DNA from 2 places in the Mitsuokella sp. UBA4253 genome. Region 2 is predicted to be linked to the other one. Evidence: riboswitches for the same ligand, from Rfam matches in the RefSeq annotation. Region 2 holds a riboswitch; the other holds the start of a gene.
The links. A riboswitch is a leader RNA that binds a small molecule or an ion and turns the genes downstream of it on or off. The one in region 2 is predicted to bind ZMP and ZTP.
Positions count from the first base shown of each region.

Region 1: another riboswitch for ZMP and ZTP. It lies ahead of B2X55_RS06430 (phosphoribosylaminoimidazolecarboxamide formyltransferase); the one in region 2 lies ahead of B2X55_RS10135 (L-lactate MFS transporter).

Region 1 covers NZ_DGWR01000013.1:60,136-64,707, forward strand. The annotation lists gene B2X55_RS06420 (homocysteine S-methyltransferase family protein) at 1-803, shown strand, start outside; gene pfkA (6-phosphofructokinase) at 1,455-2,417, opposite strand; ZMP/ZTP riboswitch at 2,595-2,671, shown strand; gene B2X55_RS06430 (phosphoribosylaminoimidazolecarboxamide formyltransferase) at 2,718-3,893, shown strand; gene B2X55_RS06435 (hypothetical protein) at 4,130-4,572, shown strand, end outside.
Region 2 covers NZ_DGWR01000017.1:30,797-35,368, forward strand. The annotation lists gene hisA (1-(5-phosphoribosyl)-5-[(5-phosphoribosylamino)methylideneamino]imidazole-4-carboxamide isomerase) at 1-710, shown strand, start outside; gene hisF (imidazole glycerol phosphate synthase subunit HisF) at 716-1,474, shown strand; gene hisIE (bifunctional phosphoribosyl-AMP cyclohydrolase/phosphoribosyl-ATP diphosphatase HisIE) at 1,474-2,193, shown strand; gene B2X55_RS10130 (hypothetical protein) at 2,314-2,748, shown strand; ZMP/ZTP riboswitch at 2,826-2,908, shown strand; gene B2X55_RS10135 (L-lactate MFS transporter) at 2,976-4,181, shown strand; gene B2X55_RS10140 (methylglyoxal synthase) at 4,368-4,572, shown strand, end outside.

The DNA.
Region 1 (4,572 bases), on a different contig from region 2:
TCGCGGCCGGCCTCGACGCCCCGATCATGAACCCGTACGACGAGTCGATGCAGAAAGCCCTCAAGGCCAGCGCCGCCCTTCTAGGCGACGACCCCTGCGGCCTCGCCTTCAGCCAGGACGAGGCGAACCTCGCCGTGCCGAAGAAGGCAGCCGTCATGAAGACGACCGACCTGCCGATCCTCGATGCCATCAAGCAGGCCGTCATTGAGGGCGAGAAGGACATCATCGTCGGCCTCGTCGTCCAGGCCTTGCAGGAAGGCAAGACGGGCAACGAAATCACCGAGAAGGGCCTGACGGCTGCCATGACCGAGATCGGCGAGGACTTCGGCTCCGGCCGCATGTTCCTGCCGCAGGTCCTGCTGTCCGCCGAGACGATGCGCGCGGCCTTCGACAAGCTCAAGGAGCTCATCCCCGCGAGCGCCGAGGCCGACAAGGGCACCTTCGTCATCGCGACCGTCAAGGGCGACGTCCACGACCTCGGCAAGAACATCACCGGCGCTCTGCTCGCCAACTCCGGCTTCAAGGTCATCGACCTCGGCAAGGATGTCGAGGCCGACACCATTGTCGAGACAGCCATCCAGCAGGATGCCGATGTCGTCGGCCTCGCCGCCCTGATGACGACGACCATGCCGCAGATCGACAAGGTCATCGACAAGCTCCAAGCGGCCGGCGCCCGCGCCAAAGTCATGATCGGCGGCGCCGCCGTCACCCAGGACTACGCCGACAGCTGCGGCGCCGACGCCTATGCGGCCGATGGCGTCAAGGCGGTCAAGCTTGCAAAGCAGATTGTTGGTGTGGAGTAAAATAGCTGGCAATAGAGGCTTGGTCTGGCGGGAAACAGATCTACCGGTGGAGGGGAAAGACATTTCGGCTTCGTCGCTCCGCTAAATGAGCCCTATGGTACGATATCCTCTCGATGACGCCCCGCCGCCTGCCGCGGCGTTCTCACATCGCAGCTCTATGCCCCAAATGATCAGGGCTCAGCCCTGCGGGCTATCGCTGCGCTCCTGCAGGCGAAATGTCTTTCCCCTCCTGAAGTTACTTCCTGCACCTTCGCTGCGCTCCTGAAGATAAAAACCTGCCCCGCCTACTAGACAAGCCAAGCTCGCATGCTAAGGTCCCCATTGTTCACGGTAGTCCCCTTGAGTGAGCAAGGTTGCCAGACAACACCTTCGGGCAAGCAGGGCTGCGCAAAAGCGCAGCGTTGGCAGGTTGCGTCAAGAATCGATTTTTTCCCCACCAGAATCCTGACGAAAGAGCGTCGTCCAAGCGAAGCGCGTTTAGCTCTTTCATCAGGCTGCCTTAAAAGGGAAAAAATCGATTCAGCAACATGCCATAGCGGAGCGTTGCACAGCCCTGCTCGCCCGTTGCCATACTGCATCAAAAAAGGAGCCCGTTTCCCATCCGAATGGATGAAGAAACGGGCTCCTTTGTCGTTATCCGATTATCGTCAATCAGAACAGTACCTTTGCGAGATGCAGGTAGTCCGGATCGAGGATCTTCTTGTTGTTGACTGCATCGTGCAGGTCAATCGAGACAACACGGCCCTTGCTGTAGCCGAAGACGATGTCCGACAGACCCGAGATCAGTGCGAGAGCAGCCTGCTCGCCGAGCTGGCTGGCGCGGACGCGGTCGATGACCGACGGCGAACCACCGCGCTGGATGTGCCCAAGAACCGAGACGCGCGTGTCGAGCTGCGTCTTCTCCGCGATGTACTGGCCGATCTCCTGGCCATTGCCGGCACCTTCTGCCACGACGACGAGAATGTAGCGCTTGCCCTTCTTGTAGGCTTCCGTCATGTTGTCGCAGATCTCATCAAGGTTGTACTCCTCTTCCGGCACGAGGATGTACTCCGCGCCGCCCGAGATGCCCGAGACGAGAGCGAGCCAGCCGCAGTTGCGGCCCATGACCTCGAGGACGATGACGCGGCGATGGGCCGAAGCCGTATCGCGCAGCTTGTTGATCGCATCAATGATCGTATTCGCAGCCGTATCGCAGCCGATCGTGTAGTCAGAGCCCCAGACATCGTTATCAATCGTGCCCGGCAGGCCGACGATAGGGATGCCCGTCTCCTTCGAGAGCAGCGAAGCGCCGCGCAGGGAGCCGTCACCGCCGATGACGCAGAGACCCTCGATGCCGCGGTCCGTCAGGTGCTTGTAGCCCATCATGCGGCCTTCCGGCGTCTTCCAGCGTTTGCAGCGTGCCGTGCCGAGGAACGTACCACCGCGCTGGATGATATCACTGACGTCCCTGGACTTCATCTCAAACATATCCTCTTCCAGCAGACCGTGATAGCCGCCGCGGATGCCCCATACCTTGACACCCTCGTACAGAGCCGTGCGGACGACAGCGCGAGCTGCCGCGTTCATGCCTGGGCTGTCGCCACCGCTCGTCAAGACTGCAATACTTTTCAACATAATGGAAGTCCCCCTTGAATTGAGAATTGCTAGCATAATTGACTGAATCAAAATCATAGAATGACATTTATCATCCTTAATCATACCATAAAAAGTCCGAAGAAAACAGGGATGACGGTTATTTTTTCGGACCAGGACAGACCTTGACAAAATGCCATCATAATGGTAGATTTTAACTAGATGCTGTGCAACTGACGGAAGTGGATGACCACAGGGAGCACAGGGAAGAAGAGCCGACCGTCTGGGCACAGCCTGGATTTGTGTCGGCTTTTTTGTATGTGAAAAGGAAGGAATCGCAAAATGAAAGAACTGGAACTCAAATACGGATGCAACCCGAACCAGAAGCCAGCCCGCGTCTTCATGGAGAATGAGGCTGAGCTGCCGTTCACCGTCCTCAACGGCCGCCCGGGCTACATCAACCTGCTCGACGCGATGAACAGCTGGCAGCTCGTCCGCGAGCTGCGCGAAGCCACCGGCCTTCCGGCTGCCGCTTCTTTCAAGCACGTCAGCCCGGCCGGTGCTGCCGTCGCCGTTCCCCTCTCCCCCGTCCTCGAGAAAGTCTACTTCGTCGAAGGCGTAGAGCTCTCCCCGATTGCCACGGCTTACATCCGCGCGCGCGGCGCCGACCGCATGAGCTCCTACGGCGACTTCGTCGCCCTTTCGGATGAGTGCGATGCCCAGACGGCTTCCTTCCTCAAGCGCGAGGTCTCCGACGGCATCATCGCACCCGCATATTCGCCGGAAGCACTCGAGATCCTCAAATCGAAGCGCAAGGGCACGTACCTGATCCTGCAGATGGACCCCGCTTATGAGCCGGAAGAGCTCGAGCGCAAGCAGGTCTTCGGCATCACCTTCGAGCAGAAGCGCAACAACGTCGCCATCACGGAAGACTGCCTCAAGGACATCGTGACGAAGAACCACGACCTGCCAGAAAGTGCAAAGCGCGATCTCTTGATCGCCTTAATCACGCTGAAGTACACGCAGTCCAACTCCGTCTGCTACACGAAGGACGGCCAGGCCATCGGCATCGGCGCCGGCCAGCAGAGCCGCGTCCACTGCACGCGCCTCGCTGGCACGAAGGCCGACAACTGGTTCCTGCGCCAGAGCCCGCAGGTCCTCAATCTGCCGTTCAAGCCGGAAGTCCGCCGCCCGGACCGCGACAACGCCATCGATGTCTACATCGGCGAGGAGTGGGAAGACCTCCTCGAGACGGACGACTGGAAGCGCGTCTTCACCGAGAAACCGCCCGTCTTCACGCGTGAAGAGAAGAAGGCCTGGCTCCAGAAAGAAACTGGCGTCTCCCTCGGCTCCGACGCCTTCTTCCCGTTCGGCGACAACATCGAGCGCGCCCACAAGAGCGGCGTGACCTACGTCGCCCAGACCGGCGGCTCCATCCGCGATGACAATGTCATCGAGACGGCCGACAAATACAACATGACCATGGCCATGACGCACATCCGCCTGTTCCATCACTGATATTTCACGGATATTTCACGGATATTTCACGAGAAAAACACGAGCCCCGGTCCAGCAGGCCGGGGCTCTTTTATGCGCTGGGATTTTTGTCGCCATGAGCCAGAGCTGAGCGATATGCAAAATCCGAATAAGTCTTTTACCATTGCCCCCACTTGCGCTACAATAGGGAGTAGAATATATGAGTGTACGGAGGCAACACATGCCGTAACCTGCGCGATGAGAAATGAGGCGATTGTATGTTTTTTCAGAAATTCGGAGCACTGGCCATGGTGCCCGTGCTCGTAGCAGCAGCGCCTGCCTATGCCGAATGGCACGGCAATGCCCATATCGAGACTGTCGAGGTGACGGGCAGCTATCTGACGGATGACATCTCGGAGGCGGGCCTCAAGAAGGCCCGCGAAGAAGCGCACAAGGACGCCCTGCGCCTGGCAACCGAGAAGGCCGGCGTCTTTGTCCAGAGTTATTCCAAGACACACAATCAGGTTCTTACTGAAGATGAGATTCAATCCATCTCTGGCAACATCCTCGCCGTCCAGAACGAGTCGTATGCAATGAGCAAGACAAACGACGGCTACACGCTCGTCACCTGCCATCTGACGGCCTACATCCAGCTCGACCAGGTCGACCTCAACCAGGCCATCCAGCAGATCAACATCGAGGGCGAGAACAGGGAGCTCAA
Region 2 (4,572 bases):
ATATCCGCGGCGGCAAGTGCGTGCGACTCTTGAAAGGCGACTTTGAGAAGGAGACGGTCTTCTCGGACAAACCAGAGGAGATGGCAAAAAAGTGGCAGGCGCAGGGCGCCGAGTTCCTGCACCTCGTCGACCTCGACGGGGCGCTTGCCGGCAAGTCGCAGAATCTCGCGACGGTCGAGAAGATCCTCGCGGCCGTCGACATCCCTGTCGAGCTCGGCGGCGGCATCCGCACGATGGAGAACATCGATGACGTCCTCGCGCTCGGCGTGCGCCGCGTCATCCTCGGCTCCGTTGCCGTGCGCGATCCGGAGCTCGTCCGCGAGGCCTGCGCGAAGTACGGCGACCGCATCGTCGTCGGCATCGACGCCAAGGACGGCATCGTCGCTGTCGACGGCTGGGGCGTCTCGGGCAATGTCGAAGCCACGGCACTCGCCAAGGAGATGAAGAAGGCCGGCGTCAAGACGATCATCTACACGGATATCTCGCGCGACGGCACGCTTTCGGGCGTCAATGTCGAAGCGACGGCCAAGCTCGCCCGAGAGAGCGGCGTCGCCATCGTCGCTTCGGGCGGCGTCAAGTCCATCGCCGACATCGAGGCGCTGAAGCCCTATGAGAAGGACGGCATCGAGGGCGTCATCGTCGGCAAGTCCATCTACATGGGGACGCTGGACCTCGCGAAGGCTATTGAAATCGCGGCGAAGGAGGACTAAAATAGATGTATACGAAACGCATTATCCCTTGTCTTGACGTCAAGGACGGGCGTGTCGTCAAGGGCACGAACTTTGTCGGACTGCGCGACGCGGGCGACCCCGTCGAGCTCGCTGCCCGTTACGACGAGGAGCGGGCGGATGAGCTCGTCTTCCTCGATATCACGGCCTCGAGCGACAACCGCGGCACGATGGTCAATGTCGCGCGCGACTGCGCCTCGAAGGTGTTCATCCCGTTCACGGTCGGCGGCGGCATCCGCACGGTCGAGGACATGCGCCGCATGCTCAAGGCCGGTGCCGACAAGACGTCGCTCAACACGGCAGCCGTAAAGAATCCGGGCCTCCTCAAGGAGGGCGCGGAGAAGTTTGGCCGCCAGTGCATGGTGCTCGCCGTCGACGCGCGTCGCGCGGGCGACCAAAAGTGGGAGGTCTACGTCAACGGCGGCCGCACGCCGACTGGCCTCGACTGCCTTGAGTGGGTCAAGAAGGCCGTCGAGCTCGGCGCCGGCGAGATCCTTCTGACGAGCATGGATGCCGACGGCACGAAGGATGGCTACGACATCGAGCTGACGCGCGCCGTCTCCGACGCCGTCAACGTGCCGGTCATTGCCTCGGGCGGCGCCGGCAAGCTCGAGCACTTCTACGACGTCCTGACCCTCGGCCATGCCGACGCCGTGCTCGCGGCATCCGTCTTCCATTACGGCCAGTTCACCGTGCGTCAGGTCAAGGAATACTTGAAATCCCGCGGAGTGGAGGTTCGATTCTAATGGCAAATGCAGAAAATACGATTGACATCTCGATGGTCAAGTTCGACGAGAAGGGCCTTGTGCCTGCCGTCGTGCAGGAGGAGAACGGCCAGGTGCTCATGCTGGCCTACATGAACGAGGAATCCCTCAAGAAGACGCTGGAGACGGGCTACACCTGGTTCTTCAGCCGCAGCCGCCAGAAGCTCTGGCAGAAGGGCGAGACGTCTGGCAACGTCCAGAAGGTCAAGGAAATCTCCTACGACTGCGACGGCGACACATTGCTCGTGCGCGTGCATCAGACGGGCGTCGCCTGCCATACGGGCACGTACACCTGCTTCAGCGGCCGCAAGCTCGCAGGCGGGGAGGAGAAGGGCATCGCTGTCGTGCCGCCGGAGAAGAAGGCCGACCTCGCTGCTGTCCTCTACGATCTCTACAACGTCATCCAGGACCGCCGCCTCAACCCGGTCGAGGGTTCCTACACGAACTACCTGTTCGACAAGGGCCAGGACAAGATCCTGAAGAAGGTAGGCGAGGAGGCCGTCGAGACAATCATCGCCTCGAAGAACAACGTCCGCAAGGAGATCCTCTATGAGATGGGCGACCTCTGGTATCACTGCCTCGTCCTGCTCGCCTATCACAACATCTCCCCGGAGGAGCTCTTCGCCGAGCTCATGGGCCGCAGACAGGGCGCAGCCTACCATAAATTCACCGGCAAGACCGGCGTGCGCCCAGACCTCTGATTGCGTCAGATAGCCTGCCTGTGGTATACTGGACAGAGTTTGCAAAGACCCTCGGTTTTTCCGGGGGCTTTTTTGTGGATCGGATGAGTAGATGAACCGGGAATCGAAAGGAAACGAGAAATGACGAATGAGATGACACCAGAGCAGCGCCAGACGGGGCGCGCCCTCGCGCAGCTCCAGAAACGCATCCAGAAGATGCACGCGCTGCGCGACAAGATGAACGCGGGCCTCGCGCGCGTGACGGAGGCGAACCTCGACCTCGCGCTGACGCAGAAGAAGAACCTGCGCGCCCTCTCGGCCGAGTACGATGCGCTCGCCCAGGAAGTGCACTGCCTGCCGCCCCTTGATGCCGCTGCCGTACTCGAGGATGAGTACAACTACATCCTGACCATCGGCAACATCATCGAGACGACGCGCGAGCTCAAGAAGCGGTCCAAGATCGATGACGATGTGCGTGAGAGCATCACGAGCGGCCTCGTGCAGTTCTACGAGGGCCTGCGCGGCGAACTCGCGCGTGCCGCCTATCAGAAAGAGCAGCAGCACAAGCAGCAGTAGAAAATTTTCTTTTTGTGACGTTTCTCTCTTGACGCCGCGTTGCAGGGCTCATATAATGAAGGTATAAAAACAAAAAAGAAGCCTTGCAGGGCTGACGGATGAGTGGAATTGACCACATGTCCTGCAACGTTATGATCAGCCGACCGTCTGGGCAGGGCATCTGTTCCGGACGGTCTTTTTTGATTCTCCGCGGATGGATGCCCAAGGCATTTCTGGAGGTAGATCAAATGAGAAATCGCTGGCTTATCGCGCTGAGCGCCGTCGGGATCCACATCTCGATCGGCAGTGTCTATGCATGGAGCGTCCTGACGCGCCCCATCATGAAGGAGATGGGCTTCTCGCTCGCCGAGACGACCTGGACCTTCTCGCTGGCCATCCTGTTCCTCGGATTCTCCGCGGGCTTCCTCGGCAGCTTCGTCGAGAAGATCGGCCCGAAGAAGAGCGGCCTGATTGCCATGACGTTCTTCGGCGCGGGCATGCTCGGCACGGCTTACGCCATCTCGGCACAGAGCCTCACGCTCCTGTATCTCTTCTACGGTGTCATCGGCGGCATCGGCCTCGGTGTTGGCTACATCACGCCAGTCTCGACACTCGTCAAATACTTCCCGGATCACCGCGGCTTTGCGACGGGCCTCGCCATCATGGGCTTCGGCTTTGCGGCACTGATCGCGGGGCCTGTCATGCAGTACCTGACGGCGACCGTCGGACTCGTCAACAACTTCCTGATTCTCGGCTGTGCCTACATGCTCATCATGGGTGCATCTTCGCTCTATCTGAAGCCGCCGGTCCTTAAGGACAGCACGGGCAAGGTCACGCACATCCAGCAGGGGGTGACGGCCAATGAGGCGCTCAAGACGTGGCAGTTCGCCTCGCTCTGGTGGATCTTCTTCGTCAACATCACGTGCGGCATCGGCCTCCTGGCTGTTGCCTCGCCGATGGCCCAGGAAGTCATCGGCATGGATGCCGCAGCTGCTGCCTCGATGGTCGGCATCATTGGCGTCTTCAATGGCGGCGGCCGCATCGTCTGGTCGACAATCTCCGACTTCATCGGCCGCGGCCGCGTCTACATGCTCTTCTTCCTGCTCGAGGTCCTCGCGTTCTGGCAGCTCGGCCAGACGAAGGAAGCCCTCGTCTTTGAGCTCCTCGTGCTCTTGATCATCAGCTGCTATGGCGGCGGCTTCTCGTGCATGCCGGCTTATCTCTCCGATATCTTCGGCACGCGCCAGCTCAGCGCCATCCACGGCCGCATCTTGACGGCCTGGGGCCTCGCCGGCGTCGCCGGACCGTCCATCGTCTCGTACTTCCATGCGCAGACGGGCGGCTACACGGCTTCGCTCTACTTCTTTGCCGCCTGCTTCGTGCTCAACTTCATCATCGCCGCCGTGCTCAAGCAGTACGGCCAGCGCAAGAAGGAGACTCGCACGGCACTCTGATACCTTGATACAGACAACCCCTTTGACTCCGGTCTCTATGGTTGGCGCGTGGCGCTAGGCATAGCGTCACGCTTGGTTGGCGTCGCCGGGGTCAGCAAATCCTGCTTCATCTCCGGATGAAGCAGGATTTTTGGTATTCTGTGGCGAATGAATAGAGAGCAAGAGTAAAGAAAGGATGATTTATTAATGAAAACGATTGCCCTGATTGCCCACGACAAGAAGAAGAGCGAGATGCTCGAGTTCGTCGGCCACCACAAGGAACTCCTCTCGAAGTTCCACCTGATCGCGACGCGCACGACAGGTACCCTGATCAACGACACCTTCGGCCTCGGCGTCGAGACGATGCTCTCCGGCCCGATGGGCGGCGACCAGCAGATTGGCGCGCGCGTCG